One region of the Brevibacillus sp. RS1.1 genome, then DNA from elsewhere that is predicted to be linked to it. Evidence: riboswitches for the same ligand, from Rfam matches in the RefSeq annotation. Region 1 holds a riboswitch; each other region holds the start of a gene.

Region 1 (8,108 bases):
GAATCCCCCTATTCGCGGACGTTAAAAGGGATCAATCAGAAGGATTCCTCTACATACACTACGATGTTTTCACCTAAGATACGCGTCATTGAAGGGGGAAAAGGGAAGACCACCACGAAATCGGTACAACTCGTTGAGAAAACGGCGGGCTTTGGAATGGTCGGCGGGCTTGGACGAGTAAAAGAGGCAATCTTTCAAAGACTCCTACAGCCTATTTCGCAACGGTTGCCTCAAAAGAAAAGTACCATCTTACTTTACGGCCCATCGGGGTGTGGAAAATCTTTGCTGGCAAAAGCAACCTCAGAAGAATGCCAGGCTCATTTTTTCTCCATGGCGAACACAGGCGGTCGAAGTATGTATACGCCGTCGAACAGGCAGTTCAACATCCATGACTTACTGGCAACAGCCCCTGCCAATAAACCGTTTCTGTTTTTTTTAGATGAACTGGAGGCTTCCAGCCATTACGAAGAGCATGCGAACTCCTATCCTAGACAGGGGATCGATTCCAAATGGCTTCAGCAGATAGCGGAGGTAGGCGAGTACAACGAACGATTCGTCCTGATGGGTGCAACCAACGTCCCGTGGGAATTGGAGCCATCCATGCTCCGAGCGGCCGGCTTTGATCACTGGATTTTTGTCGGACCGCCAGATCGGCAAGCACGGGAGGATATTTTTCGCCTAAAACTGGAGGGCCGTCCCACTGAGATGCTAAATTATGAGCAGTTAGCAGGATGGACGGAGTTTTATTCGGGGGCAGACATCGAGTATGTAGTGGAGCTCGCGACGGAGCAGGTATGGCATGATGTCGTAACAAAAGGGGTCGACCGCCCCATTCAAATGAGCGATCTACGGGAGGCCATTGCAGCTACGTATCCAACAACCATTGAGTGGTTGAGGACTTTGAAAGAACATTTGAAACAAGTGGATGATAACGGAATTTATGATGAAGTGTGGGATTACCTGTCTCTTCACAGTAGAATCTGAAATCAACGAAAAGACTGTCGGCACGCTATCAAGCTGCAGTCTTTTTTTGGTACAAATGTTAGAATATTGACTCAATACAGTCTTTTTTGTACGCTGAGTATAGGCTTGAACAGTTGCTGGAAGGTGGAGGTTACGCGATGAAAATAATAGATATATCCCGTCCGTTCATGGCAGGTATGCCGACCTGGCCAGGGGACACTCCCTTTCACTATGTCGTAAACTGGCCCAAAGCGGAGAGTGGCTCAGTCAATGTCGGCAAAATAACCATGAGTATTCACACAGGTACTCATGTGGATGCTCCATTTCACTTCGATGATGAGGGTCGAAAAATAGCTGAATTACCTCTAGACTTGTACATCGGAGAGGCAAGAGTGGTAGAGCTTACTGGACACTCCAGCATTGGTCCAGAAGATTTTGCCCAGGTTGATCTGGAGGGGGTGGAACGCTTGCTGCTCAAAACATTATCATGGAGCGACCCCAATCAGTTTCCGTCAACGATCTGTCATCTGCGAGCGGACTTGCCAGCGTTCTTTGCCAAAAAGGGCATTCGGCTGATCGGAGTGGATGTCCCATCTGTCGATCCGTTGGACAGCAAGGAATTGGCTGCTCATCATGGGCTTCACCAGCATGATATTCATATTTTGGAGGGGCTTCTCCTCGATCATGTGGAACCGGGTGATTATGAATTGATCGCACTGCCGCTACCTTTAGTAGAAGCAGATGGAAGTCCGGTACGTGCAATCTTGCGTCGTTCGTAACGCTACATATTGATAAAGCAGTGATTTTCTCGAATAATAACAGGGTAACCAAAAAAACCATCATCACGGCGTACGTATGAAGGGAATGAAAAAATAGATGGAAGCGATGACCTTTGTCCTTTTTGGTGCGACAGGAGATTTAGCCAAACGCAAAATTTTCCCTGCGCTCTTTACCTTATTTGTAGATCAAAAGTTGCCTGCTGCCTTTTCGATTATTGGTGTGGGAAGAAGGGCCTGGTCTGATGACGAATTTCAGGAATCTGTTCGCCAGTCTGTCCATGAATTTTCCCGTCGCGCCCAGATTGATTCCCGCGAGCTAGATGTTTTCTTGTCTGCTTGTCGCTATGCGGAAGTAGATGTCATGGAACCGCGTGCTTATGTAACGTTACATGATCTGGTCCTGCAAAGAGAGCAAGAGTTGCAGATTCCGCAAAACCGGATGTTTTACTTGTCAGTGGCCCCGCAATTTTTCGAGGGAATTGCAACCAATGTCAAAGACAGCGGACTGGGTTCAACGACAGGCTGGAAGCGTCTGATCATCGAAAAACCGTTTGGGCATGATTTGCAATCCGCGAAAGAATTGAATGAAAAGCTGGGAAAAGCATTTTCAGAAGAAGAAATATATCGCATTGATCATTACTTGGGGAAACCGATGGTGCAAAACCTCGAAGCTCTCGAATTCGCGAACCCGGTTTTCCAGGCTCTCTGGAACAATCAATACATCGCCAACGTACAAATTACGGCGAATGAAACGGTCGGCGTCGAGGACCGGGCTGGATATTACGAGCCAGCCGGAGCACTGCGGGACATGCTCCAAAATCACATGCTGCAAATGCTGATGATTATCGCCATGCAGCTTCCGAAGCGAATCACATCCGCCCATATCCGCGAAGAAAAACGCAAGGTGATGGAAGCCGTGCGCCCGATGAAGAAAGAAGAAGTCGGGACCCACGTGATTCGCGGTCAGTATAGCGCAGGTCATATTCAAGGAACGCCTGTAGCTGGCTACAGGGACGAGCCTGGTGTCGATCCCGTTTCTCTGACAGAAACGTATATTGCCACGCGTGTCTGGATTGATGACCCGTTTTGGGAAGGGGTACCTTTTTATATTCGCACGGGAAAAAGACTGCAAGAGAAATCAACCAGGATCGTCATTGAGTTCAAAAATCCGCACGAAAAGCTATATCAGGAGCAAAATGAAACGCCATCGCCTAATTTGTTGATCATCAGTGTGAATCCAAATGAAGGTATTGCTTTGCAGGTAAATAGTAAGAATCCGACAAATAGCGGTAAGATTGAGCCGGTGACGGTAGATTTCAGTTCAGGGACAAAAGACGTGCCAGAAGCGTACGAGCTGCTCTTGTTCGATGCACTCCGGGGGGATTCCACTTACTTTGCGCATTGGGATGAGGTCCGGCTGTCGTGGGAGTGGGTGACACCGATTTTGGAAGCCTTCGCTGAAAATTTGGTGCCGCTCTTTACGTACGAAGCAGGCTCATTCGGACCAAAGGCCGCAGAGCAATTGCTTGCAGCAGACGGATTCGTGTGGTGGCTGGATAAGGTCGAAGAACGACTGCCAGTCACTGCAACGAGATAGAAAAAGAAAAGGGAGCGGATGAGATGCGATTTGGCGTAATCGGAACGAACTGGATCACCGAGGAATTTATCCAGGCTGGTCAAGAAGTAGAAGGATTTTCTCTTCAGGCTGTTTATTCACGTACGATCGAACGCGCCAAAGAAATCGCGGACAAGTACCATGCTCCATTCGCCTATAGCAGCCTAGAAGAAATGGTTACAAGCAAAAATATGGACGCGGTCTATATTGCAAGCCCCAACTCCTGCCACGCGGAACAAGCGATCCAGTGCATGGAAGCGGGGCTGCACGTATTGTGTGAAAAACCACTGGCTTCTAATGCGATTGAGGTAGAAGAAATGATCGAGGCAGCGAAAAGAAATGACGTGCTGCTCATGGAAGCTGTCAAATCTACACTGTTGCCGAATTTTTTTGCGATACAAGACAACCTGCACAAGCTGGGAAAAGTACGACGTTTTATTGCTAGCAATTGCCAATATTCTTCGCGCTATGACGCCTACCGCGAAGGGAAGGTTTTACGTGCTTTTGATCCTGCTTTTTCAAACGGAGCCTTGATGGACATCGGTATTTATTGTCTTTATCCGTTACTCATCCTTTTTGGCAGACCAGACGTGATCAAAGCAGAAGGAATCGTGCTTGATTCTGGAGTGGACGGAGAAGGCAGTATGTTGTTGAAGTATCGAGAGATGGATGCCATCATTAGCTTCTCGAAAATTACGACCTCCTATCAGCCAGCAGAAATTCAAGGGGAGGACGCTACGATGGTGATCGATCGAATCAACCATCTCAGAGAAGTGGACATTCGTTACAGGGAAGGTCGAACCGAGCAAGTAGCAAGGCCGCAGACCCCGAAGACCATGCATTATGAAATAAGAGAATTCCTACACTTGGCGAAGATCGGGGCCAGACAATCTGCAACGAATTCGCATGAAGTTTCCAAAATGGCCATGCAGGTCATGGATGAAGCGAGAAGGCAGATGGGGATTGTTTTTCCAGCGGATCGAAAAAAACAGTAGGCAAAAGGGAGGGCGTTTGGGATGAAAATGTATGATGTGACCGCCACCGTGTACGAAGGAATGACGGTGTATAAAAACAAGCCGGAAAAGCAGCCGAAAATACGTACCGCTACCAACGGTTATGTAACAGAATCGAGAATCGACATGGACCTCCACACAGGTACCCATGTGGATGCTCCCCTGCATATGGTGAATGCTGGTGATACATTTGAGAGTATTTCCTTGGAGAAGCTAGTGGGCAAGTGTAAAGTTCTTGATCTCACAGCGGTCGAGGACAGGATCACTCGCGCTGACTTGGAGAGCTTCGATCTTGAGCGAGGAGATTTTGTCCTGTTTAAAACGAAAAACTCTTTTGAAGAGGCGTTCTCCTTTGAATTTATCTTTCTGTCTGAAGAGGGTGCGGAATATGTAAGTGAGCTGGGGGTTCGTGGCATTGGTACCGATGCACTTGGAATCGAACGCAGCCAGGAAGGTCACCCCACCCATAAAAAATTGTTTGCAGCGGGAGTCATTGTCGTGGAAGGCTTGCGGCTAGCAGAGGTCCCGCCAGGCGAGTATTTTCTGGTAGCTGCACCACTCAAGCTGGTCGGCACGGATGCAGCCCCGGCAAGGGTCCTATTGTTTGAAGGGTTACATAGTAATTTGTCTATTGAAACTGAATGACGAGGAGTGGGAAACAGATGCTCAGACGACCAGAGCGCGATGAATACGCTGCTTATTTTGACTATTACATGGGTCTTGTACCGGAGGGGGAGTTCCAAACGATCCTCACGCAGCAAGGAGAGAGGATCGTCGCGTTCTTTTCGTCCCTTGCCCCCGAGCAAATTGATTATCGGTATGCGCCAGGCAAATGGACGGTTAAAGAGGTGTTGGGTCATCTCATCGATGCAGAACGCATCATGAGCTATCGCTTGCTGAGAATCGCGAGAGGGGATCAGACACCCCTCGTCGGTTTTGATGAGAATGCTTTTGTTGAACACGGGTGTTTTCAGCTAAGAGACCTGTCTGATTTACTGGAAGAGTATAAGGCTGTCCGTGCTTCCACCATCGCTTTGGTGCGAGGGATCTCTCCAGAAGCGTGGTTGTGTACAGGACTTGCCAACGGAAACAAGCTATCTGCAAGGACATTGGCCTATGTGATTGCTGGACATGAAGCTCATCACACTCGCATTTTGAAAGAGCGGTATTTGGGGGAAGGTAAAATCTGAAGGTAGTAGTGAGAATAGACAATTTCATAGGTGGAAACAGGTTCCTTAGGGCGTAACCAACTCGCCACAAGGATAATAGGGAAGCTCGGTGCAAATCCGACACGGTCCCGCCACTGTAAGAGGGGAGTCAGCGTCCAACAAGCCACTGGTCTATCAAAATAGACGGGGAAGGCGACGCTAGGCGATGAACCCATAGTCAGGAGACCTGCCTGTTTCGACAACACTGATAGACCTACGGGAGATAGGGAGGTGTTAGAGATGGCTTGCGAAAAACAGCGAGTGGACAAGTATGCCCCTCCTTTTCTGGCATTTTCTAACGATCGTCACGGTCGAGCGGAAAATGCTCTTTTTATTTTGGGCAGAATAATAGAAGAGGAGGGCGAGCAATGATACAACTTTTTATTTGCCAATGGTGCGGATATGTTGAGGAAAAAGAGCAGCCTGAGGAATGCCAGGAGGGCGTGTTTCATTGTGCTTGCTGCAGTATGGAAGAGGTAGAAAGCCTGTTCACCCACAACTGAAATCCTTGCCAAATCAGCTTGCAATCAGAAAAGAAAGAATTTTGTTGACGCTTGCCTTGGAATTTCTTAGAATAAAGCTCAACAGCATAAATGGTTCTTATCCAGAGAGGTGGAGGGTCTGGCCCGATGAAGCCCGGCAACCGTTGCATATTGCAACAAGGTGCCAATTCCTGCGAGACGTTTCGTCTCGAAAGATAAGAAGCGGGTTACTCTATTAGTAGATGAACCTTCTTCTTAGCGAAGAAGGTTTTTTTAATTTCATATTTTCTTTATCCAGAGAGGTGGAGGGACTGGCCCGATGAAGCCCGGCAACCGTCACGTATATTTTGTGACAAGGTGCCAATTCCTGCAGGACATTTACGTCCTGGGAGATAAGGAGGGGGAGCATTAACTGCTATCAAGCCTTCTTCTTATCGAAGATGGCTTTTCTTTTTATCTAAAATTCGGGGTATGGGGTGGTCAGGATGAGTGCAGAAGTGGTACGCGTGGGATTATTGGGATTGGGGACAGTGGGTGGGGGCGTAATCAAAACGATCCGTTCACAACAGGAGAAGCTGGCTTCTCGTCTGGGAAAACGAATTGAGATCGTCAAGGCATTGGTGCGTGACTCGGAAAAAGAGCGGGCGGTTCATGTCGACCCGGCTTTACTGACGACAGATTTTGAGGATGTATTGAGAAGCGATGTGGATATCGTGGTGGAGGTTATGGGCGGTGTAGAACCTACCTATGACTACGTACGTGCTTTGATCGAAAAGGGCTGCCATGTGGTAACCGCCAACAAAGAGCTCCTGGCGAAAAAAGGAACAGAGCTAGTCGATTTGGCAAATCAGCATCAAGTGCATCTTGCCTATGAAGCGAGTGTGGCTGGGGGTATCCCGATCTTGAGTGTGCTCCGGCAGTTCCTACGTACGAACGATATCCAAGGCGTTCGCGGTATTCTCAACGGAACAACGAACTTCATTTTGACGAAAATGGAAGCAGAGCAGCTCTCCTACCAGGAGGTGCTCAAGCAAGCACAGGAGCTGGGCTATGCGGAAGCAGACCCTCGTTCGGATGTAGAAGGCTTTGATGCTATGTACAAATTGTATATCCTGGCACAGCTTGTTTATGGAGAATCGCTGCCTTTAGCGGATGTTGTTCGCAAAGGAATTGCAGATTTGTCAGCAGGTCACATTCGGATTGCAAGCGACTTAGGGTACCGGATCAAGCTGATCGCGCAGGCTTATCAAGCCGAAAAAGGCATTCGCCTATCTGTTGAACCAACCATGCTTCCGCTGAGCCATCCGTTGGCGCAAATCCACGATGCGTTTAATGCTGTCCAGCTATCCGGCAACATCGTAGGAGACCTGTTGTTTACAGGAAGAGGGGCAGGAGAGCTCCCTACAGCAAGTGCAGTCGTGGAAGATTTGGCCTATTTATTGACACAGCCATTCACGCCGCATCCTACCTGGAAAGAAAAAACGGCTGACAAAGCTGGAGGCACGTTGGACTCGACAGAACACGTCCTATGTTATCTGGAGGGCTCATGTCATACTGCGACGCCAGATCGGGTCTTGCATTTCCTTCAGCAGGCCGGGGTGAACGTGCATAAACTAAAAGTCCAATTCGATTTGGGAGGCGTCTTGCGCGCAGGGTTGATCGTGACGGGAATCAGTGAACAGCATGAGTCCTTATTGAAAAATGATTTTGGCTTAGAAGTGCGCTGCTTCCCTATTCTTGAATCTGCGTAAGTAAGAGGAACCATAAGAAGAAAAGCCGTATTTCTAGGAATCTGGAAACACGGCTTCTTTTATCAGTGGGAAATCTCCACCGCCTTTGCATGTGGCTGCACACGCCCGTCACTTTGTATGTCGACTTGCTCAGAAATGGATTCAATGCGTTTTAACAGGGCAGCGCCGTTGCTTTCATTCATGGGTACAGCTTGTCCCAATTCTGCATGAAATGGAAGCATCGTTAGCTCACAATCACCGCTCTTGGTACAGTTTGCTTGCAGGACCATCGTTTCCCAAGTCTTGGGTTCGTTTGCA
Region 2 (8,108 bases), on a different contig from region 1:
TATGTAGTAGAGTGCGGATGGTTCATAGGCGGCAGTCTGTGGATTCAACACACGCTTCCAAGAGTATTCGTAGTCATGCGCCGTCACCGGATCGCCGTTCGACCATTTCATCTCGGGGCGCAGAGTAAACGTGTAGGTTTTGCCGTCCGGGGAGACTTCCACCTTTTCGGCTGCTCCTTCGCTGATGTCCCCATTTTGGCTGTATCGGTACAATCCTTCATACAGATGATCAATTACCCAGTACGATGTGGTATCGGAAGCGAATGCCGGGTCTAATGTGTACGGTTCGCCCCGCAGATTAGCGGTCATGACTTGTTTAATGGCTGTCCCCGTCTGTTGATCGGAAGATGCAGCTGATTTATCGCTGCCGCACGCAGAAAGCGCAGGCACAGCGAGAGCTAGCAATGCAACAAAAGTAAGCAATCCCTTTTTCATGATGATTTCCTCCTTGTTCTCCTCTGTCTACTGTACAAGATGGCAAGCGATCCAGTGTCCGTGCCACACCTCCTTCCAATCCGGTGCTGTTTCGGCGCAAACGCTTTGGGCAACCGGACATCTGGTGCGAAACGGACAACCGCTTGGCGGATGAATCGGGCTGGGTGGTTCTCCAGTCAGTACAATCTGCTCCCGTTCTTCGCGCTGGGCTGGATGGGAGACGGGCATTGCCGAGATCAAGGCTTGCGTGTAGGGATGCAGCGGTGTGGCAAACAACTCCTCGCTCGGTGCAAGCTCCATCATCTGCCCCAGGTACATCACGCCAATCCGGTCGCTGATATGCTTCACCATCGACAAGTCATGGGCGATAAACAGATAGGTGATAGACCGCTCTGCCTGAAGATCAGCTAAAAGATTGACGATTTGCGCCTGAATGGACACATCCAGTGCGGAGATGGACTCGTCTGCCACGATAAAGCTGGGCTCCACCGCAAGCGCACGAGCGATTCCGATACGCTGTCGCTGTCCGCCGCTAAATTCATGCGGAAAGCGTTTTGCGTGGCTTGGGTGCAATCCTACGAGCTCCAACAGCCGATAGATGCGCTCTTCTCGTTCTTTTCCTTTTGCCAATCCATAGGAGTCAATTCCTTCGGCGATGATGTCGCCTACCCGCAACCGCGGATTGAGTGAGGCCTGCGGATCCTGGAAGATCAGCTGCATGTGGCGGTTGGCTTCCCGTCGCTCACGTCGATCCATCCTGGCGATGTCTTTGCCTTGGAACAGGATGCGCCCTGCAGTAGCCGGATACAGGCCTACGATCGTCCTGCCCAGCGTAGACTTGCCGCAGCCGCTTTCCCCAACGATTCCGAGCGTCTCCCCTCGCCTGATTTCAAAAGAGACGCGGTCAACTGCTCTAACCCGTTGGCCTTTGCCAATCTCAAACGATTTAGCGAGATTCTCCACTTCTACTAGGTTGTCACCCATGTGTCTCCCTCCCTGCTACCATCCACACTTCTGCTCCCCGGGCACGCGGGTCGTTCAGCCAGCAGCTCGCCTCATGCTGATTGAAAAACGAATTTGATTGCGGCATATGCTCCAGGCAAATTTCCATGGCAAACCGACATCGGTCAGCGAACGGGCAACCAACAGGCGGACGAAACAAATCCGGCGGTGTCCCTTCGATGGGGATCAGTCGTTCTTTTTTACCTGCATCGAGACGTGGCACAGACTGCAACAGCCCTTGTGTGTATGGATGGCGCGGATTGTCAAAAATCTCTCCCACCGGGCCGCTCTCCACTACTACACCTGCGTACATGACCGCTACATGATCGGCCACCTCTGCGACTACGCCCAGATCGTGGGTGATCAAAATGATCGACGTCTGCAACTGCTCCTGCAATTCCTTCATCAGACGAAGTATCTGTGCCTGAATGGTCACGTCGAGCGCCGTCGTCGGTTCATCCGCGATAACCAACTGCGGTTGGCAGGCTAGCGCCATAGCGATTCCGACACGCTGCCGCATTCCTCCACTTAGCTCGTGCGGATATTGTTCAAATCGCCTCGCCGCCTCAGGAATACCTACCCTCTCCAGCAGTTTCAGCGTCTCTTCGTTTGCTTCCGTCTTCGTATGCTTTCGATGTTTGATCAGCCCTTCCGCAATCTGCTGACCGATTTTCATCGTGGGATTCAGCGAGGTCATCGGGTCCTGAAAGATCATACCGATCTGCGAGCCGCGAACCTGCTGCCATTCCAGATTCGTCAGCCCAGTCAGTTCACGCCCGCGAAACCGAATGCTGCCACCTTTTACCTGACCTGTTCGCGGTGGAATCATCCCCATCAATGCCCGAGCCGTCACACTTTTTCCGCAGCCGCTTTCCCCCACAATCGCCAGCGTCTCTCCCTCCTTCACAGAAAAGGAAACCCCTCTTACTGCCTGCACCTCTCCACCGTACGTGCGAAAGGAGACACGTAGCTGATCTACTTCCAATAAAGGCTTCATGATGTACTCCCCCTCATTTCCTGATCCGTGGGTCCAGTGCATCCTGCAAACCGTCCCCGAGTGCATTGCAAGCGAACATCGTAAGCGAAATCATGAATCCCGGAAAAAACAGTCGCCACCACTGTCCGCTCAGCATAACCGCCAGCGCGTCGTTGGCCATGGTTCCCCAGCTGGCTATTGGCGCTTGCACACCCAGCCCAAGAAAGCTGAGAAATGATTCGGCGAAAATCGCGTGCGGAATCGTAAAGGTCAGGTTGACGATGATGACGCCGATCGTATTCGGCAGCAGATGTTTGATGATGATTTTGGTATGAGAGGTGCCCAGCTTTTCTGCGGCCAGCACAAACTCTTGCCGCTTGATCTGCATGATTTGTCCTCTGACCAGGCGGGCCATCCCCACCCAGCCAGTTAGCGAAAGGGCAATAATGATCGTTGTGAGGCCAGGCTCCAGAACCACCATCAGCAGGATTACCACCAGCAGATACGGAATGCTGTACAGAATTTCGGCCAATCGCATCAGGATGTTGTCTACACGGTCGCCCAGTTTGTTCCTCCCTGCCATGTAACCGGATATCCCGCCGATGCATACACCAATCACGAGGTCGATGGCTGCTGCCGCCACACCAATAAACAAAGAGATTTGTCCGCCTGCCCAGGTACGTGCCCACATGTCCCGCCCCAAGTCATCGGTTCCAAACCAGTGCTCGCCCGACAGTGGCAGATTTCCTTTCGTCAAAGACTGTTCATGTGGGCTGTGGGGAACGAGCAGCGGACCGATGATTGAGAGGGTCACCACTGCTGCGAGCAGAAAGAACCCGAGCATTGCCAGCTTGTTACTGGATACCCGTTGCAAAACCTCCTGCCAATACCCAAGACTCGGACGCTCCCGAATTTCCTCGGATAGCCGGTTTCGGTCGACTGGTCGAAACAGGGAATCCAGTTGTGTTGCCTGATTGGCCATAACGCTACTTCCCTCCACTCGTTAATCTGATGCGCGGGTCAATCACCCGATACAGCAGGTCGATGATGTACAAAGTAAAAATGAGCACAAAGCTGTAAAACACTGTCGTTCCCAAAATAACGGGATAATCGCGGTTAAAAATGCTTTCCACGAAATATTTTCCGAGCCCGGGAATGGCGAAAATCTTTTCCACCACAAAGGTTCCGGTCATCAGGTTGGCAAACAACGGACCGATAAAGGTAAGAACAGGCAGGATGGCATTGCGCATCCCGTGTCTAACGACAATGGAAAAGGTGCCAAGCCCTTTGGCCTCTGCCGTGCTTATGTATTCCTGTTGCCAAACCTCAAGCATGCTGGCTCGTACAAAACGGGCGATAATGGCGAGCGGACCGATAGCGAGCGCAAGTGTTGGAAGAATCGAGTGCTCCCAGCTCCCCCATGCAGCGACGGGTAAAAGCTCCCATTTGACCGCTAAGTACTTGATCAACAGTGGCGCGAGAATAAAACTGGGGACGGAGATCCCGATGATGGCAGCAAACATAGACAAGAAATCCAAGGTTCGATTGTGATAGAGTGCCGCTACGATTCCCAGTGTGATTCCACCTGCCAGTGCGACCGCAAACGACTGGAGTCCCAGAACAGCCGATGCGGGAAATCCCTCTGCAATCAGTGTGTTCACATCCCTCGTTTTGGACTGGATAGAGGGCCCCAAGTCAAATTGCAGCAATCCTTTTAGATAAAGCAGGTATTGTACCGTGATTGGCTGATCCAGGTTGTACTCCGCTCGCATGTTCTTCACCACTTCTTCTGGAAGCATTTTGGCATCTGATGCGAATGGATCACCTGGAATCAAGTGCATGGTCACGAACGTTACCGTGACAATCATCCACAGCGTAACGATCATGAGAAAGCCACGCTTGACTGCATAATAAAGCACGTTGTTTCCTCCTTTGAACTATACATAGTAAAATGATATGAATACTATGGATTATAAATATAGAAAACCCCTCTCCGAAAAGAAGAGGGGCGATTGCACGTTTCCCACCTTCTCATCTCGCAGAATAACTCCGCAGGAATTAGCACCGTAAGGTCAATCAGACCAAGGTTGCCGGGTTTCATCGGGCCAGTCCCTCCACCACTCTCGATAAGAATGTTCTATGAAATTTAATTTCATTGTAAAATTCTTTTTTATCTTATCATTTTACTCGGATATGTCAATGCTGTTCCATGACAATTGATTTTTCTTTATTTTGTTTGTAAAAAAAGTAAATCTTCATACACGTATGAATAGGAGGATGTCAGCCCAAATCTTAATCGTGGTGGCTAGGATCAACAAGGCAAGAATGGATTGGAGAATCCGCGTGCCCAAACATTTGCTGACCTTCGTACCGAGCGGCGCTGCCATGATGCTGGCGATTACCATGATCACGGATGGCCACAGCAATATGTCCCCTGCCATCCATTTCCCTATCGTCGATCCAATGGAAGATAGAAAAGTGATGGCAAGAGAGGACGCAATCGCAACTCTTGTCGGTATCTTGAGGATGATCAACATGATGGGAACCAAAATAAAAGCGCCCGCTGCCCCGACAATTCCGGAGGCACCTCCGACCATCAAAGCAGATAAGACAGCTGTTGGTTTATGAAAGATAACCTCTGTCGTCTGTTCCCGTTCGTCCACTCGCTTTTTTGGCAGGAACATCAAGATTACAGCAATCGTGGCCAAGATGGCGTAAACGATATTGACGGCATTTGCCGAAAGAAATTTCCCTCCATATCCTCCAAGCAAGCTCCCGACAATAATGGCACTTCCCATGTACACAACGAGCTGGTAATGAATAAGCTTATCTTTGCGCAGAGTCCAAACAGCGGCTAGGGTGGCAAAAAATACTTGGACGGCACTTATTCCGGATACTTCGTGAGCTGTGTAAGCAACGAATCCAAGGGCGGGCGGAATGTACAGAAGCATCGGATACTTGATGATGGAGCCCCCGATTCCAACGAGACCAGAAATGAACGATCCCACGAAACCGATAACAAACAGTGTGATCACTAGGTCGATAGTCATAGGCTCACCCTTTGCAGCGACTCGCTTTGATTTCGTTTTATCCTCGTTGTACTACTGTCAAGCCGTCTATTTGCCATTGTAAGATACCGCCGCTCAAATTCATTACATCCTTGAATCCGTTTGCTTTAAGAATGCTTGCGCCAATGGCAGATCGGGCACCGGAACGGCATTGTACGAGAAGCGGTTTATCGTGAGGAATCTCATCTAGCCGCATGGCGAGTGAACCAAGCATGATGTGCTGTGCATCTGGAATGTGTCCTTCCTTCCACTCAGCCAGATTACGTACATCTACTACGTGAACCTCTCTCTTTTCCACGCGCTCTGCAATCTCTAGCGGTGTTACCTCTTCAATTGTCTCGAGCGAAGACACTTCCCTTTCCATTAGCTTGGTGCTGTCGATAAAGCCTGTGACATGATCAATCCCTACAGCATGCAAGGCTTGCAAAATCTCGTCCAGCGCATCTGGGGTGGTCAGGATGTGAACGGGGCGATCGTAATCGACAATCCAGCCTGCCCAGTTGGCAAATGACTTGTTGAGGGGAATGTGAAGTGTTCCCGCCAGATGCCCCTTCGCAAATTTCTGGAAAGTTCGCGTATCGATCATCTGTCCGTTTTCCAGTGATTCCTTTACCGCTTCTAGCGAGTTGAACTCTTGAACAACAGGAAGCTCCTTGAGCAAGGCAGGGCCTTCCTTATTCACGCGTTTCATCACCGCAAAATACGTTGGCGGCTCTGGTTGTCCATCCAGGAGCGCCTGAACGAATTCCTCTTCACTCGTGTGTGACATCGCCCAGTTAAAGAGCTTTTCATAGCCAACGGTAGAAGACGGCACGGCCCCCAGTGCTTTCCCGCAAGCACTTCCTGCGCCATGGGCTGGCCATACCTGCATATAATCCGGCAGTTGCTTGAATTTTTGGAGGGACTGGAACATGGCTCTTGCACCTAACTCGGACGTCCCCTTCATTCCCGCTGCTTTTTCGAGCAAGTCCGGTCTGCCGATATCGCCGACAAAGACGAAATCTCCCGTGAAGATCCCAATAGGGCGATCTGCATTCCCTCCAAGGTCTGTCAAAAGGAAGGAGATACTCTCAGGCGTATGGCCAGGGGTATGCATGACTTCAAATAGCAAGTTTCCGATAAAAAAGCGATCCCCATCGTGCACAAGCTGATGGCTCAAGCCTTTCACGTATTGATATTTCCAATCTTCATCGCCCTCATTGGATAAAAACAGCTTCGCTTGATGAACTGCGCCCAGTTCCCTGGCACCAGATACAAAATCAGCGTGAATGTGGGTTTCGGCGGCGGCTACAATGGTTACTCCCTCTGCTTTGGCGACCTGAAAATAAGGAGCCAGATTACGGGCGGGATCGATTACAATCGCCTCCCCGGTTTTTTGGCAGCCGACCAGATAAGATGCATGGGCCAGCTTCTCATCATAAAAGTAACGCAATAACATCGTGTATTCCTCCCTTAACCTGTCAATTATTTGTTTGCTTTTTCCGCGAGTAACTCAAGCAGAAACCGGAGTGATTCCAGATCGTGCAAAATGGATGTCTCCCCCTTTCTTTCGAAAACTCCCTCACATCAATCCTTTTAGCATGCCATTCCAATAAAGGATGGGAAGCAGTTCTTTTTTCATCAGGTACATACTGAATCTTTCTTTGGATTGGTCAAAAGGAAAGGTTTCGCACGGCTTCAGGTTGTAATCAAATTCGGCGAGTACCAGCTTGTTGTACCCCGTTACGAGTGGGCAGGATGTATAACCGTCATACTTGGCAGTCAATGGATTCCCATTGATCAGCGCGAGCAGGTTTTTCTCGACCACAGGCGCCTGTTTGCGAATAGCAGCTCCGGTTTTAGACGTGGGAAGATTCGTGCAATCGCCAATGCCGAAAATAGTGGGAAATCTCTTGTGCACAAGAGTAAATGCATCGACATCGACCCAGCCTCCTGTGTCTGCCAATGCGCTGTTTGCAATGAAATCGGGCGCTTTCATGGGAGGGGTCACATGAAGCATGTCATACTTCCATACTGCCTGCTCTTTGGTGTCCAGATTCTCGAAGACGGCTTCTTTGGTATCCGCCCGCACCTCCAGTAGGTTATGCTTGTATCTCGTTTCGATGTTCTTGCGACGAATGACCTTATTGAGGGTATTGGCATACGTGGGAACGTCAAAAATACTTCCCTTCGCTGAAGCAAAAATGATCGCTGACTCGTTGCGAACCTTTAACTTGCGAAAGTAATCATCGGCTAGATACATGATTTTCTGAGGGGCTCCGCCGCATTTTACGGGTGAATTCGGATGAGTAAAAATAGCAGTGCCGCCTTTAAAACTCCGGATGGCTTCCCATGTACTTTCTACCGTTTGGTATGCGTAGTTGCTGCAAACGCCGTTCTTCCCAACGGCATCCTTCAAACCCTTTACCCCCTCCCAATCCAGTTGCAGACCGGCAGCAACAACGAGGTAATCATAGGTAAAGACGGCCCCCTGCTTCGTACTAAGCGTTTGTTGTTCCGGTTGAAACATGGTGACCGCATCACAAATCCAGTCGACGCCTGTGGGAATCAGAGAGGCGAGGTCTCGCTCGGATTCCTCCTTTTTCGCGGCACCACCTCCGACTAATGTCCACAAAGGCTGATAATAA
Region 3 (8,108 bases), on a different contig from region 1:
GCCGATTAAAGTTTTGGCCAAAAATGGAGATACTACGGTGCAGACTCTTGCTAAGGGTATCAATACTGCCTTGGATCGTGGTGCCAAAGTCATCTTGATGTCGCTCAGCAGTATGTCCTACTCCAAGGAACTGGCGAATGCTGTGCAACGAGCGGAAAGAAGCGGAGCGGTTCTGATTGCAGCGAGTGGCAATGAGAGTAGCCGAGTGGCTTATCCGGCAGCTTATCCCACGGTGGTAGCGGTAGGGGCGGTAAGGAGTAACAATGAAGTGCTGTATCAAAGCAATACGGGACCTGAGCTTAACCTGGTAGCGCCCGGTTTCAATGTTTATACGACCAAGCTAGGGGGGAGATACGGTTCCTTTAGCGGTACTTCAGCAGCCGCACCACAAGTAGCGGGTGCAGCGGCTCTCATACTAGCGCGTCATCCCAAACTAAGTCCATTTGATGTAAGACAATTGCTTTATCAAACGGCTACGGACTTAGGGGAAAAGGGATGGGACCGGAAAACGGGCTACGGGTTGCTAAATGTCGACAAGGCAGTTCGAACGTCCTTATCCTATGACTTTTTAGAACCGAATAATCAAACGTACTCAGCAAAAGCGTTCCCGATCGAATCTCAGATACGTGGAAATTTGGGACCAAAAGATACGATAGACTGGCTGAAGATGGACATCCCTTACGATGGGAAGGTCAGCTTCACAGCGTCAGTGACATCCGGTGTTTCTTCCGCGATGGCAGCTACCTTTTACCCAGAGAATCGTCCGCCGATTACGCAGTACTTCGGGAATGGGGATACGATAACTGTCCCGGTCAAAGCGGGGAATATGAATATCCGGTTAATGCGTAACGGAGGGGTCAACAACGCTTTTACCTACGTGCTGACGAGTAAGTTTACCATCAATCCGGACCGTAACGAACCGAACGATACGCAAGAGACAGCAAGGCCACTCGTAGGCAACGAAATCAGTGTAACAGGCAATTTTCACGATGAAGGGGATCAGGATTGGTTCTCCTACTATGTTCGTGAATACGGGCATTTGGATGTCACTGTTAGTCCTGATAACAAGCGTGTCGATCTATTGCTGAGTATCGGTAAACAAGAGCTCGGTAAAAAGATGGTTGTCTGGGACCCTACCTACGATAATGGAACAAAAGACAATCCGACAGAGCGCGTCCAAAAAGAAGTGTCACCAGGCAAGTATTACATCCGTGTGAGTGAGTACAATCGCAATGCGATGAATGGCGAATATCAGCTAGATCTGGGATACACGCCAGTAAAAAAAGATTTTAATGAGCCGAATGACACCTATCAAACAGCGTCTCCTTTAAGCGGTGGGACAGTGATGTCAGGCACGATACCGACAGCTACCGATTCCGACTGGTTCCAATTTACTGTGAATAGTGAATCGTATGTGACGTTCCGAGCGCCGTACATTCCTGTAGATAGCGGCTTTCGTTTCGCGCTCTATAGCGATCGAAACATGAACTATGCGCTTGCTTCGACGAATGAGGTAGCGGAGCTGTCTAAGCGAGGAAACGATATTATCGGTTTGCGTTTGCAGCCAGGAAAATATTATGTACGCCTTAATAGTGGTACTTCGTTCAAATATGAATCGTACCGACTCACGGTGACGCAGCAGAAATTGATAGCGGGTTATCGCGATATTTCGGAGCACTGGGCGCGCTCAGAGATCGTCAGACTTAGCTCTCGCGATATTGTAAATGGGTTTAATGATGCGTCGTTCAAGCCTAACCAGGCAGTGACCCGTGCGGAATTTGCGACGATGCTGCTTAAATCGATGCGTGCGACCGGTTCTAAGGTAGCGACTACCTACACAGGAAAAACGACCTTCCGGGATATGCAAAAGCGACACTGGGCATATCACAACTTAGGTGTAGCTTATCAATTGGGAATTTTGAAAGGGTACCCGAAGAATGAAATGAAGCCGGATCAGCCGATATCGCGTGCAGAGATGGCGGTAATGATCGCTCGGGCACGTAATGTGTTGATGTATAATCACGGTACCTCGAATTATCGGGATGTGCCAACGAGTCACTGGGCTTCTCCTGCCATCGAGGCTTTGACATCGAGAAATTGGGTTAATGGGTACGGTTCTTCCTTTAAACCGAATGGAAGAGCAACTCGCGCCGAGGTAGTGGTGGTACTTTCAAAAGCCTATCAATTATAAGTAAAATTTTTCCTATTGACATCTCTGAAAAAAACAATTATTCTATTATCCGTAATGGATACTCTTATCCAGAGCAGGCGGAGGGACTGGCCCTATGAAGCCCGGCAACCGAGCTAGAGCGGTGCTAACCAGCAGAACGGACATCTGTTCTGGCCGATAAGAGGATGAAGGAAGCAAAAAACGCTCAAACCTTTTCCTCCTAAAAAACGGAAAAGGTTTTTTATTTGCGTTTACGTAGATAAAATCCTAACTCGGCTACCACACTATTTGTATGAGGTCAAAGGAGGTATTTTCTCATGGCTTTGCAAAAAGGTCGTCGTCTGTTTACATCCGAATCTGTAACTGAAGGACATCCGGATAAAATTTGTGACCAAATTTCCGACTCCATCTTGGATGCGATCCTGTCCAAAGATCCAAACGCTCGCGTAGCTTGCGAAACTTCCGTAACTACTGGTTTGGTTCTCGTAGCAGGTGAAATCACTACAAACACTTATGTGGATATCCAAAAGCTCGTTCGTGAAACCATTCGTGAAATCGGCTATGACCGTGCGAAATTCGGTTTTGACGCTGACACTTGCGGTGTTATTACTGCAATTGGCGAGCAGTCCGCTGACATTGCACTTGGTGTAGACCAAGCATTGGAAGCACGCGAAGGCAAACTGACTGATGCTGAGATCGAAGCAATTGGTGCTGGTGACCAAGGTTTGATGTTTGGTTTTGCTTGCAATGAAACACCTGAACTGATGCCACTTCCAATCAGCATGTCTCACCAATTGGCTCGTCGTCTGACTGAAGTACGTAAAAACGGAACACTTGCTTACCTCCGTCCTGACGGAAAAACACAAGTAACCGTTGAGTACGATGGCGACAAACCAGTTCGTATCGATACAATCGTTATTTCTACCCAACATGCTCCTGAAACAACTTTGGAGCAAATCAAGCAAGATCTGGTTGAACACGTAATTAAACCAGTTGTTCCAGCTGAACTGTTGGACGCTGAAACCAAATACTTCATCAACCCAACTGGCCGTTTCGTAATTGGCGGACCACAAGGGGATGCTGGCTTGACTGGCCGCAAAATCATCGTAGATACTTACGGCGGTTATGCTCGTCATGGCGGTGGTGCGTTCTCTGGTAAAGATCCGACGAAAGTTGACCGTTCCGGTGCTTACGCGGCTCGTTATGTAGCGAAAAACATCGTGGCTGCTGGCCTCGCAGACAAATGCGAAGTGCAAGTTGCTTACGCAATTGGTGTAGCACAACCAGTTTCCATCGCAGTAGATACATTCGGCACAGGTACCATTTCCGAAGAAGCTCTGGTGAAATTGGTTCGCAAACACTTCGACCTGCGTCCTGCTGGTATCATCAAGCAGCTCGACCTGCGTCGTCCTATCTACAAACAAACAGCTGCATATGGCCACTTCGGACGCAATGACCTGAATGTTCCTTGGGAGCAAACAGACAAAGCAGAAGTTCTGAAGCAAGAGGCTGCTCAACTCTAATATTCGAAAGACATAAAAAGAGCCTGGTGTTGCTACTGGGCTCTTTTTCTTTTAGGAGCAGAGTCATCCAATTATTGGGTCAATTGTTGCACAGGAATTTGTATGACTGTGTCGAATCTCCTAGTGAGGAAGTAGAGGAGGGGTTTTTTTGCCGAACAGAAGGCTCTTCCTGATCGTGTTTCTTACTTTTTTGTTTTTTATAGTGGCTATTGGGTTCTTAGGCGAATCTTTTCTGGAAAAAAAGAATAAACAAGAAGTGCAACCTTTTCCCCAAGTGGATACGTCTATAAGCATAAGTGAGACAAAAAATGCTGAGCCAAACGTCACACCAACAGAAGAAGCAGTGGTTCAAACGAAAAAGTGGTATAACAATCAGGTTGTTGTTTTGACGTACCATCATGTCACGGATCAATCGAATCAGCGGTATGTCATAGCTCCTGATCAATTTGCCCGACACATGAAATTTTTGCATGATAATGACCTGAATCCGATTTCGCTGGAGGAATTCCTGCGATTTATGGAGACGGGTACCTTACCGACTGAGAATGCTGTTTTGATTACGTTTGACGATGGGTATGAGAGTTACTACAAAGAAGCATTTCCGATCTTACGTACATACGGCTACCCTTCAGTGAACTTCGCGATTGCGGGGCGCTTAAGAGATGTAGCTGACCGAAAACGGGAGAATATGACGCCACCACTTACGCGTCAACAAGTTAACGAAATGATTCAATCGGGACTGGTTACAATCGGGTCCCATACGTACAGTCTGCATGAAGAGGAAGAAAGAAATGAGTGGGGCGATCTTGGCCCGGAAACAGCTCCGGTCTATCTGAAGGACTTGCATCGTTTAGAGGACGAAAAAGAGTACAGGGACCGCCTCTACGTGGACTTTCGTATATCCCGCATCAGCTTAAGCGAATGGATGAAGCAAGAGATCGAAGTCATCTCATTGCCATTTGGATACACGAGTCCAATCGTACTGGAGACAGCACGTGAAGCTGGCTACCGCTATGTGTTTACATCTAATCGTGGATTCGTAAAACAGGGAACAGATCCGTTTGCCATTCCACGCAATGATATGGGACTGCGAGACGTAGAAGAAGAGCACCTCCAACAGTTGTTCACGAAGGCTAAAAATGAGTTTGAAGGAGAGCAATCATGAACAAAGCGATAGACATCAGCGTGCTGGACGGGGTGATCAAGCGAACGATTGAAACCGTAGAAACGAGTAAAACCCAAATATTTGATATAGCTGAAAACGCCAGACAGCATGGTAACTCATTGAAGTTTGATTTACATGAACTTCGACAAGAGATTTCCAAAGTGATTCAAAAAGTCGATGCGCTTGAACTCGCGTATCGCAAATCGCGCAACAAGCTCGTCTTGGTCAGTCGTAATTTTCATATGTACACGGAGGAAGACATTCGGGTTGCGTATGAAGAGGCGAGCCGTATTCAGGTAGAACTGTCCATTTACCGTGAGCGGGAAAACAATTTGAAGCGTAGAAGAAATGATTTGGAGCGTCAACTGCGTACCTTGGAAGAAACCATCGTCCGAGCAGAAAAGCTGGTTTCTCAAATGGGCGTCGTGCTTGGTTACTTGACGGGTGACTTAAGCAAGATAGGCGAGGCGCTGGAATCGGCTAAGCAGCATCAGTTGATGGGCTTAAAGGTAATCCAGGCTCAGGAAGAAGAGCGCAAGCGTGTCGCGCGCGAGATTCACGACGGTCCAGCTCAATCGATGGCGAATGTCGTGCTGCGTTCGGAAATTGTAGAACGCATGTTGAAGAACGAACGCATTTTAGAAGCGCAAATGGAACTTCACGAGCTGAAGGAAATGGTACGCTTGAGCTTGGCGGATGTTCGACGTATTATTTTTGATTTGCGTCCGATGGCATTAGATGACTTAGGGCTAGTACCTACCTTGCAAAAATATATTCAAACATGCGAAGACCGTATTCAGTCCTCCATCGATCTGGTAGTATTCGGTGTGGAGCCTCCTTTGCGCAGTTCGGTAAAGGCGGCGATCTTCCGTTTGGTTCAGGAATGTCTGAACAATGTGGAGAAGCACGCAGGCGCTACGACCGTACAAGTGAAGCTGGAATTTGTACAAGATTCGTTAAGCCTTGTCGTCAAAGACGATGGGGTCGGATTCGATCTGGAAAAACGCATGGCGAATGGCAACTCTTTTGGACTCTTGGGAATGCGTGAGCGTGTACAGCTCTTAGAGGGCAGTGTCGAGTTGCAATCCGCTCCGGGAGAGGGAACCAAGGTTATATTCCAAATACCGATAAAATTGTGACGTGATACGTAAATAAGTACTGGGGGATGAACCATGGATAAGAGACAGCAAGAACTCCGCATTGTGATTGTGGATGACCATCAATTATTTCGCGAAGGCGTAAAGCGAATATTGGAAATGGAAGAAGATTTCAAGGTCGTCGGGGAAGGTGCGGATGGAGGAGAAGCCACAGTATTGGCGGAAGAGCACAAGCCGGATGTCTTGTTGATGGATATTAACATGCCAAACATAAATGGCGTTTCTGCTGCGGAAAATGTGATTTCGGTAAGCCCTTCTACTCGTGTGATTATGCTCTCGATTCATGATGATGAGGGATATGTGTATCGTACACTCCGAGCTGGAGCGTCTGGATACTTGCTGAAGGAAATGGGAACGTCGGACCTCGTTGACGCTGTGCGTGTAGTGGCGAGTGGTGGTGCATACATACATCCGAAGGTGACGGGCAAGCTGATTGAAGAATTCCGTCGTCTGAGCGAGCAGGAAGGGACGGCAGAGCGTAGCTTCTCTGTAGATGAATCGCAAGCCATCGATCCAAAAGTGATCGAATCGCTTACCCGTCGTGAGCGGGAAGTATTGCAGCTGATGGCAGAAGGGAAAAGCAATCGTGCCATTGGGGAATTCCTGTTTATTAGTGAAAAGACGGTTAAAAATCACGTCAGCAGCATTTTGCAAAAGCTCAATGTTCAAGACCGGACACAAGCTGTTGTCATCTCCATTAAAAACGGCTGGGTGAAATTGTAGGAAGCGCTTCCGATTTGCACTCTGTTCAAGCCGTGCGGCATACCTTGGTATAGGAGGAGGTATGACCGTGATGGAAGAGCTGATTGTATGGCTTTTGGCAGCATTTGGCTGCTCCTCTTTGTTGGTAATGATCGCGGAACGCTGGACCAATCGGACGGATACCGCGAGCGAGCTCCCGCATGAGCATTATCGGTTGCTGGTGCGCAATTCGGAACAGGTGCTGGAACGTGTAGTGAGGAGTCTGCTGTTTCGCTCGTATTGGAGTGGCAGACCGATCCGAATTACCTTGATAGATGATGGGTCTGACGATGATACGAAACGGATGACTGCCGTCTTGAAACGTTATCCGTACGGATATTGTTTGGGTGACGTACAAGAGGAGATGGCGGCTGGAACCATCGTCATTGATCTGCGGGAGAATAAAGAGGGAGCATAAGGTTTTGTAGAGTAAATATTTTGAGCTGTCGACCAGCATGTCGGCGGCTCTTTTATTTTTTCTTTCGGAAACTGTGCCCAAAAAAATTTGCTGGACCTGCTTGTCTTTTTGCAAACTGTTGGTAAGAGGCGGAGGGGAGAGCGTATGCACGAGTATTTGCTGTATATCAAAGTTGGCAGTAGCGGATCTACACATCAGGTGCAGGCTTATGTCACACCGAGCTTTTCTGTTGATTGTTCCTTTTGGAAGGAGAGGGAAGGCTGCGAACTACATGTCATTGGTAAGACGGCGTCACTTGCGCTGGCTTTTTCCTTGCGTGAGAAGGTGAACGGGTACTTAGCTAACGTCGGGGAAGAACGGATGCTGACGGATGGGTATGTAAACGAGTTGAGGTCGCTTGCGGCAACAACTGTGTGCGAAGCAAGCCGCCTGTATGGACGGGATGTAGAGTATGTGAGGGGACGGCGAGAACAACAGGGATGGTTTACCTGGGAGCCGATCGAGGAGATTGTAAAAGTTACGAATCGAGATAGAGGAACAGGGGAAAAACTCCTCAATGACCAGTTATGTCCTTTAGGGCGCCAGCTTCTACGTAGAAGTTCATTTCTAGAGCATTCGGAAGCGACTGTTTTGAGTGGGCTTCTGAATGGGCGTGCGCTCTTTTGGGACGAGATTGAGACCTTGCTGAAAAAGCAAGCGGTGGACATTGAAGATTTATCAGCCATTTTGCATTCGTTTGTGCTCGCAAACAAAGCGGAGTGGCGGCCTGGCATTCGGTTTTCGGTTGCAAAAGGATGGTTGCGCAATCGATTAGAACTGGTTTGTGAACGCTGCGGGAGTGTGGGAGAGAAGGTAGAGCTTACCTATTGCCATACTTGTGAGCAAGGCTGTGCCTACTGTACAGTCTGTTTGGGAATGGGCAAGAGTAAATGCT
Region 4 (8,108 bases), on a different contig from region 1:
AATCTCGACAGACCCACCTGTCGTTTCCATCGAGGTAGCTGGTACAGAGCTCGGGATCGCGTACAGCATATCAACGACACAATCACGGCTCGCACGAATCATTTCTTTGATCCCTTCGATTCCGAAAACATTGGCCATCTCATGCGGCTCCGGTACGATCGTCGTCACTCCGTTTTGAATCAAGCCAAAGGAAAACGTCTCCGGCGTCACCATCGTGCTCTCAATATGCAAGTGAATATCGACCAGACCAGGAATCATGTAGCGGCCTTGTCCGTCCACGATCTCGGCAGCTTCAAATGTTTCTGTACTGCGCTCACCAATATAGAAGAATCGTTCATCCAAAACAGCGACGTTTCCTTTGATGAACTTTTTAAAATAGCTGTTAAACACTTGGACGTCTTGAATCAACAAATCGACCTTCACGATAATAACCTCCTGTCTTTAGTCCACGAGCACCACTTTGTCTTTTGGAAACAGCAGATTGACGTTTAGGCCAGTCTTGTACGGCGTCTCCATCTCTTGATTGACCGTGAAGTCGCCCAGCTCTGTTTCCACGACATATTGATAGCTGCGTCCCAAAAACGTGCTTACCTTTACCGTCCCACGCAAACGGTTCATTCCCGGCTCGGTGCTCTCTTCTGTTGTCACGAGAAGGTCATCTGGTCGCATTGCGCATTTTTTGCCGGACGGATTTGCCGTACCCGGATTTTTGGACGCGGTAAAATGATGGTCACCGACACGCAAGCCAATTTCTCCGTTCTGCTCGGTGCGCTCTGCGAAATCGATGAAGTTGGTAAAACCAATAAAGCGAGCGATAAATTCGGTCTTCGGATATTTGAAAATCGTGGCTGGATCGTCAAGCTGCTCGATCACACCCTTGTTCATAATCGCCACCTGATCAGAAATGGAGAAGCACTCCTCCTGGTCATGCGATACATACACAGTCGTAATTCCCAACTCCTGCTGAATGCGACGGATTTCTACGCGCATGTTGATCCGCAGGTTGGCATCGAGGTTACTGAGCGGCTCATCGAACAGCAGCAAGTCAGGCTGAATCACCAATGCACGCGCAATTGCCACGCGCTGTCTTTGACCACCGGATAGCTCCTTCGGGAAACGCTTTTCGTAGCCGCCGAGGCTCACGACTTCGAGGATTTGCTGTACCCGGGTCTTTACCTCTGTTTCATTGACCTTGCGCAGGCGCAAACCGAACGCCACGTTATCGAAAACAGAAAGATGCGGAAACAGTGCATAGCTCTGAAACACAAACCCGAAGTTGCGCTTGTTGACCGGAACGCGCGTATAATCTTTTCCTTCAAACATGAATCGTCCATCTTTTGCTTCCAGAAAACCCGCAATCAGACGCAGCGTCGTCGTCTTTCCGCAGCCGCTCGGACCGAGCAAAGAGATGAGCTGTCCTTTTTCGATATTGAGATTGAAGTTTTGCAAAATATATTGATTGTCATAGGCAACCGATACGTTTTCCAGCGTGAGCAATGCCATGAGTTGATGCCTCCGTTATCGTTTTGTAAAGTAGGAAAGCCCCATCAGACGTTCAATGATGAACATGAGAATAGCCGTAAAAATCATGAGCAGCACGGAAATCGCGGCGATCGTCGGATCGAAGTTGTTTTCTACGTACGTCAGCATCTGGATCGGCAGCGTGCTTACCCCTGGTCCCGTCATGAAAACAGAGATATCTACGTTGTTGAACGACTCCAGAAAAGCGATCAGAATCGCAGCAATAATCCCGGAGCGAATATTCGGCAAGACGACTTTGAAAAAGGTTTCGAGGCGACCTGCCCCAAGGCTTAACGCCGCTTCTTCAATGGCGAAGTCAAAGTTGGACAAGGAAGATGCAATAACGCGAATGATAAACGGAAGCATCAGCACCGTATGACCGACGAGAAGTCCCGCATAAATCGGCAAATTATATACAACAATGACGTATTTCAGCATGGCAAAGCCCATCACGATACCCGGAATCAGGACAGGTGAGATGAAAACGCCATTCAAGATGCCTTTGCCGCGAAAATCAAAGCGACTGAGCGCATAGGCTGCCGGAATCCCCAACAAGAGCGCAAAGAAATTGCCCAGCAAGGAAACGAACATCGACGTCTTGAACGTCGTCATGAACATTTCTACATTGAATATGTTTTCGTACCACCGCAAGGAAAAACCCTCCGGAGGAAACTTCAAGACGCTCCCCGGCTCAAACGACGTAAAGGAAATGATAATGAGCGGCCCTAGCAAAAACAGAAAGACGAGAGAGGTAAACAGGGCCAACCCGCGATTTTTCTCCTGCATAGCTTCTACCCCTTCGGATTTAATTTCGTCGCCAGCTTGTTCATGAAGTAGATGACGACAAATGTAATGACAATCATGATCGTGGCAATGACGGATGCCAAATGCCAGTCATTCAGCGTAATCGCATTTTGATACAGGAACGTGGAGATGACCCGCTGTTTTCCACCTAGCAGGGCAGGCGTGGTGTAGGCGGTCAAGCTTCCGACAAACACGAGAATGCTACCGATGATGAGTCCCGGTACACTAAGCGGCACAATGACTTTCCAGAAGGCAGTCAACTTGGAAGCACCCAAGCTTTCCGCCGCCTTCAGCAAGTCTGGGTCGATGTTTTCCATCACCCCTACCAGCGTAATAATGATCAGCGGCAGGAACAGATGAATCAAACCAATCATCATCGCAGTCGGCGTATACAATATTTCCAACGGCTTATCGATGAGCCCGATTGCAAGCAGCGAGCTGTTCAATAAGCCCTTTTTTCCGAGAATAATCATCCAAGAGAACGACCGCACGACAGAGCTGGTCAGCAAAGGAAAAATCGCCAATGCCAGCAGGATGCCTTTTTTGCGTGGGCCGAGCTTGGAAATGTAGTACGCGGCAGGAAAACCGATCAGAACACACGCAATCGTTGTGACCAGACTGACCTGCAACGTTGTCAGCATAATTTTCAGGAAGTACGCATCGGTAAGAAATTGGAGATAGCCTTGGATCGTAAAGCTACCCTCTTGATAAAAGGTGGACGCAATCGTCATCACGATCGGAATGACCATGAACAGCGTCAAAAACAGCACACCCGGCAACAGCAATAAATAAAGACCCGTTTTTCTCATCTGATTAACTCCTGTTCACGGTATCGTCAGGCTTTCAATGCGCCGAGAAAACGCGCAAAGAACGCATCTGCATCTACGTCCAGACAGACGTTTATGTTCGGTTCTTTTTTCAGGCGGTTTTGAAAGTCGCAAACCGTTTGCCCATCACACAACTCACTTCTCGTTTCGATATCTACATATAACTTCTGCGTCTTCACCAGCTTCGGATCGAGTGCGACCGCGACAGCCAACGGATCATGCATAGCGCACGCATAGATGCCATTTCGCTGAAAATAGCGATGAAGGTAATCAGACGTACTCTGTCTCACGTACTCGCCCATCGGGGTATCTCCTAGCCCGCGAATATGCTCCTCGTTCAGCAGCACTCTTCGCGTTACATCCAGCCCAACCAGCGTCAATTGTGGGAATCCAGCATGAAATACGACCTTCGCTGCCTCTGGATCAACGTACATGTTGTACTCCGCAACTGGCGTCACATTGCCATGCTCGCGGACCACTCCACCCATGAAAATGACTTCCTTGACGTGTTGAACAAGCTCCGGACATTTTTTCACCGCCAAAGCCAAATTGGTCAGCGGCCCCGTCATGACGAGCGTAATTTCTCCAGAATGAGCGAGTACGTTTTCTACGATGAAATCAGGGGCAAAGCCAGCAGTCGGTTCCTTGTAAATCGGAACTCCGGCAAGGGCACCGCCCAAACCATCCTCACCATGTACGGCATGCTCGAAAAACAACGGCCGCAACAACGGTTCAGACGCTCCACAGATGACAGGGATTTGCTCGCCGACTTGCAGGAAATCAAGAATTTTGCACGTGTTTTCCGTGGCTTTTCGCAGCGACACGTTGCCATTCACCGTAGTAATGCCAACTAAATCGAATTGCCCGCTTTTCACAGCGAGAATAATGCCAAGCGCATCGTCAATGCCCGTATCGACGTCAAGAATGATCTTTTTCACAAGTGGTCCTCCTCACGTTCATACAAATTCCTATACGTTGAAAAACGAGGGTATATCCGAATTGTCTATACCCTCGCCTATTGTTTTTCTATCGTACGTTATTGCGTGATTTCACGATTCCAACGGTCAATCCATGCTTTGGAGTGCTCGTTTACGAATTTCATGTCCAGCTTTTTCAGCTTGCTTACGGTTTCTTCCCCGTACGTTACACCTTTTGCTTCTTCTTCTGTCAGTTGAACGGTCTTGTTTACAGGGGAATCGATTTTCGCTTTTGCTGTTTTCTCCTGAACCTCTTTGCTCAGTTGATAGTTGATGAAGTCTTCTGCGAGTGCTTTGTTCTTCGAGCCTTTTACGATGTTAACCGTATTCATAACCGCATATCCGCCGCTTGCAGGTTGTACGAAAACAGCTTCTGGAACAGCGGCTTTGATGTCTTTGAAGTACATTTCCATAATCGGTCCTACGCCGATTTCTTCTTGTCCAAACATGTTCACGTATTCGGAGGTCTTATCGTAGAACTTCACGACACTTTTGTTGACTTCTTTCATTTTTGCGAAGGCTTGATCCTCGTTAAATTCCTTGCTGCCCGCAACCGCAGAAGCACTGTCGAGAACCATTGGGCCAGTTGTGGACGTAATGCTTGGCAGTGTCAGCTTGCCTGTCAGCTCTGGGTTCCACAGATCTTTCCAATCCTTGATCTCGGTTTTTACGAGCTTTGGATTGTAGGCAATCCCGAATTGACCAATCGTGTATGCCGGACCGTACTCCTCGCCCAGTGGCGCTTTGGCGATGTCGTAGATTTGATCCAGGTTCGGGATGCGGCTGCGGTCGATTTTTTCAAATGCGCCACTCTCAATCCCTTGCTGTGCATAGTAGTCAGAGAGGTAGATCAAGTCTACATCGGAGCTTCCTTGGCGGACCTTGTTCAGACGCTCTGCGTTGTTCCCTATTTCCAGCACGATTTTCACGTTATGTTCTTTTTCAAACGGCTCATATACTTCTTTGCGGAAAAAGTCTTCGGAGAAGCCCCATGTGGAGATGACCAGCTTTTGTGGCTCGCCCTTGGCTTCGCCGCCAGCTCCCCCCGCTTTTGGTTGATCATTGCTGCCACAGCCAGCGAGTGCCAGTGACATCATAGAAAAAGACAGGATTCCAGCAAGTAATTTCTTCATCGTAATTCTCCTCCAGTTGGGTTCATTTGATGACAAAATATGGTGATACAATAAAAAGAAAAGTACCCTTGATTAGAACGTATCATTCTAAACAAGAGCACTTTTCTTCGTAAACAAAGAGAAGTGACACCCGTTTTTACGCAAAGTCTACGGTCTCCCCTTAAGATAGATCAAAAGAGAAAATCCGAACGATTGCGTCAGGTATTCAGTTCTGATTCAGCTAAAACAACATTCGTGATCGCCCACTGCGTAGGCGCATCATAGTCCCTGAGCACGGCTACCAACAGCAACCCCATCTCTTCTTCCAGTCGTTCTCTCAGTCTCTTCTTATAAAGAAGGGACATGCGAAAATCGACTTCGAGCTTGAGGGCCGGTGCTTCTCCTTCCAACGCTTGTGAGCGCGGAGAGCGGCGATGCTTAGCTTGGAACGTAATCATCTGATTTTCAATCGTGACTCGGAGCAAAGTCGTTCCAAATCCGAACAACTCTTTTGCTATCTCATTATAGATGGCAGACAGCTTTTTTCTAGTTTCATTGGAGTCCACGAGAGTCATGTCATCACCTGCGATAGCTGGCATCGGGTTCATTCGCTCTCATTATACATATGATTTTTTCATTCTTCAATAGAATATTCGTATTTAGATCAATTTCACATTTTTCCACCAAGTCATTCGTTTGCAAAAACTGTTGACACCGAAAAAATCAGTCGTTATAATCCAACTATCCAAATAAGAATTAACAACAATGTTTGGAATGATAATTTCATAGCACATTCTCTTATGAAGAGAGGTTGAGGGACTGGCCCTATGACACCTCGGCAACCTATCACAAACGATACGGTGCCAAATCCAGCGGAATTATTCCGACAGATAAGAGAGGTATTGTTGCAGTGTGGTTACATACTTGCAGTTTTCGCCTCTTCTGTCGGAAGAGGCTTTTTTCTTTTCCATCTTACATCCAGAGAAAAGGGGTATTTTCATGAAAAAAACTGGTCTACTGCTCACTACACTACTGCTCGCTGCATCGCTCGTAACGGCTTGCGGGGGCAAACAAGAAGCTGCGCCTGCTAACGGCGGCACTGCTGCTGAACAAACCTCACTCAAAGTGGGGGTCACTGGCGGCCCACACGAAGAGATTCTCAACAAAGTAAAAGAAGTCGCCAAAGGCAAAGGGCTCGACGTCGAAGTCATCGTTTTCAACGATTACGTACAGCCAAACCAAGCTCTCGATAAAGGAAATCTCGATGTAAACAGCTTCCAAACCATCCCGTTCTTGGCGAAGTTCAATCAAGATCACAAAACAAAGATCGTCGAGGTCGGAAAAACCGTGACGTACCCGATGGGCCTGTACTCCACCAAGCACAAAAAAGTCGAGGACATCCCGGCAGGCGGCGTTGTCGGCATTCAAAATGACCCGACCAACCGAGCACGCGCCTTGCTGCTCTATCAGGCAGCTGGCTTGATTAAGCTCAAGGATGGCGTGGGTGACAACGCAACACCACTGGACATCGTGGAAAATCCGAAAAATTTGCAATTCAAAGAGCTGGAGGCTGCTTTCCTGGCACGCTCGCTGAGCAACGTAGAGGTTGCTTCGATTAACACGAACTTCGCGATGGAAGCTGGCTACTCCCCGAAAAAAGACGCGATCTTCGCTGAGACGGCTGACTCTCCATACGTAAACATCTTGGCAGTCAACGAAACCAACAAAGACAACCCAGCCGTCAAAAAGCTGGTGGACATCTACCGCTCGGAAGAAGTGAAAAAATTCATCGACGAACGCTTTGAAGGAGCTGTACTGCCGTCCTGGTAAGATCGACGCCAGGAACATCAAGAACAACAAGGAGAACTCGTTATGATACAGCTAACCGATATTCATAAGTCGTATCAAGTAGGAAACAAGCAGGTAGAAGCATTGAAGGGCGTATCCCTGCAGGTGGAAAAAGGGCAAATCTACGGGGTGATCGGCTTTAGCGGAGCGGGGAAAAGTACCCTGCTCCGTACCATCAACCTGTTGGAGAAGCCGACCAGCGGTTCTGTGATCGTCAATGGCCAGAACATGCTGACCCTCAAGGAAAAAGAGCTGCGGCAAGCTCGCAAAAAGATCGGGATTATTTTTCAACACTTCAACCTGCTCTCTTCCTATAATGTCTTTGACAATGTAGCGGAAATCTTGCGGATGAATCGCGTCCCCAAAGATGTCATAAAGCGCAAGGTAGAAGACCTTCTCGGCTTGGTTGGCTTGTCTGATAAAGCAAACGCTTATCCTTCTCAGCTATCCGGTGGACAAAAGCAACGGGTGGGCATCGCTCGTGCACTTGCGACCGACCCGGAAATCCTGCTCTGTGACGAAGCGACTTCCGCTCTCGATCCGCAAACAACCGAATCCATTCTGGAGCTATTGCTCGACATCAATCGAAAGTTCAACCTGACCATCGTGCTGATTACCCATGAAATGCAGGTCATCAAGAAAATCTGCGACCAAGTAGCCATCATGGAAAACGGCGTCGTCATCGAGCAAGGCTCTGTTCTGGATGTGTTCAGCAATCCGCAAGAGCAAACGACCCGTAATTTTATCAAAACGGTTTTTGATGATCAGGTACCACAGGAGATTTTGTCCAAGATAAAAGAATCCGGACCCGTTTCCAAAATTGTTCGCGTTGCTTTTCGCGGAGATGCCGCTCTCGATCCTGTTCTAGGCACCTTGTCCGCACGCTTTCCGATCAGCACCAATCTGTTATACGGCTCGATTACGACCATTAAGGGAACGGCGCTCGGCATTTTGCTTTTGCACATTTCTGGTGAAGACCAGCCCATTCAAGATGGCATTCGCTTCTTGCGCGAATCCGT

What was found. Region 1 has a riboswitch for S-adenosylmethionine ahead of HP570_RS03585 (homoserine dehydrogenase). Riboswitches for the same ligand answer to the same signal wherever they lie in the genome.
Region 2: it holds a riboswitch for S-adenosylmethionine, as region 1 does, so the genes downstream of both, HP570_RS10965 (ABC transporter permease) here and HP570_RS03585 (homoserine dehydrogenase) in region 1, are expected to answer to the same signal.
Region 3: it holds a riboswitch for S-adenosylmethionine, as region 1 does, so the genes downstream of both, metK (methionine adenosyltransferase) here and HP570_RS03585 (homoserine dehydrogenase) in region 1, are expected to answer to the same signal.
Region 4: it holds a riboswitch for S-adenosylmethionine, as region 1 does, so the genes downstream of both, HP570_RS16145 (MetQ/NlpA family ABC transporter substrate-binding protein) here and HP570_RS03585 (homoserine dehydrogenase) in region 1, are expected to answer to the same signal.

Annotation. Positions count from the first base shown of each region.
Region 1 is NZ_JABSVA010000001.1:778,795-786,902, reverse strand. It holds gene HP570_RS03615 (ATP-binding protein) at 1-984, shown strand, start outside; gene kynB (arylformamidase) at 1,122-1,742, shown strand; gene zwf (glucose-6-phosphate dehydrogenase) at 1,840-3,339, shown strand; gene HP570_RS03600 (Gfo/Idh/MocA family protein) at 3,363-4,352, shown strand; gene HP570_RS03595 (cyclase family protein) at 4,374-5,015, shown strand; gene HP570_RS03590 (DinB family protein) at 5,033-5,560, shown strand; cobalamin riboswitch at 5,582-5,787, shown strand; gene HP570_RS29765 (hypothetical protein) at 5,819-5,950, shown strand; gene HP570_RS29760 (hypothetical protein) at 5,947-6,081, shown strand; SAM riboswitch class I at 6,176-6,282, shown strand; SAM riboswitch class I at 6,348-6,459, shown strand; gene HP570_RS03585 (homoserine dehydrogenase) at 6,546-7,811, shown strand; gene HP570_RS03580 (CapA family protein) at 7,874-8,108, opposite strand, start outside.
Region 2 is NZ_JABSVA010000003.1:86,641-94,748, forward strand. It holds gene HP570_RS10945 (peptide ABC transporter substrate-binding protein) at 1-435, opposite strand, end outside; gene HP570_RS10950 (ABC transporter ATP-binding protein) at 463-1,419, opposite strand; gene HP570_RS10955 (ABC transporter ATP-binding protein) at 1,412-2,434, opposite strand; gene HP570_RS10960 (ABC transporter permease) at 2,448-3,395, opposite strand; gene HP570_RS10965 (ABC transporter permease) at 3,400-4,332, opposite strand; SAM riboswitch class I at 4,442-4,546, opposite strand; gene HP570_RS10970 (sulfite exporter TauE/SafE family protein) at 4,669-5,463, opposite strand; gene HP570_RS10975 (MBL fold metallo-hydrolase) at 5,501-6,919, opposite strand; gene HP570_RS10980 (NAD(P)/FAD-dependent oxidoreductase) at 7,043-8,108, opposite strand, start outside.
Region 3 is NZ_JABSVA010000004.1:71,508-79,615, reverse strand. It holds gene HP570_RS14735 (S8 family peptidase) at 1-2,191, shown strand, start outside; SAM riboswitch class I at 2,253-2,354, shown strand; gene metK (methionine adenosyltransferase) at 2,488-3,693, shown strand; gene HP570_RS14725 (polysaccharide deacetylase family protein) at 3,842-4,858, shown strand; gene HP570_RS14720 (sensor histidine kinase) at 4,855-5,997, shown strand; gene HP570_RS14715 (response regulator) at 6,031-6,738, shown strand; gene HP570_RS14710 (glycosyltransferase family A protein) at 6,800-7,174, shown strand; gene HP570_RS14705 (ATP-dependent helicase ComFA) at 7,319-8,108, shown strand, end outside.
Region 4 is NZ_JABSVA010000004.1:390,041-398,148, forward strand. It holds gene HP570_RS16110 (adenine deaminase) at 1-423, opposite strand, end outside; gene HP570_RS16115 (ABC transporter ATP-binding protein) at 442-1,503, opposite strand; gene HP570_RS16120 (ABC transporter permease) at 1,519-2,307, opposite strand; gene HP570_RS16125 (ABC transporter permease) at 2,313-3,134, opposite strand; gene HP570_RS16130 (nucleoside hydrolase) at 3,161-4,090, opposite strand; gene HP570_RS16135 (ABC transporter substrate-binding protein) at 4,189-5,262, opposite strand; gene HP570_RS16140 (DUF2294 domain-containing protein) at 5,460-5,816, opposite strand; SAM riboswitch class I at 6,037-6,138, shown strand; gene HP570_RS16145 (MetQ/NlpA family ABC transporter substrate-binding protein) at 6,241-7,071, shown strand; gene HP570_RS16150 (methionine ABC transporter ATP-binding protein) at 7,114-8,108, shown strand, end outside.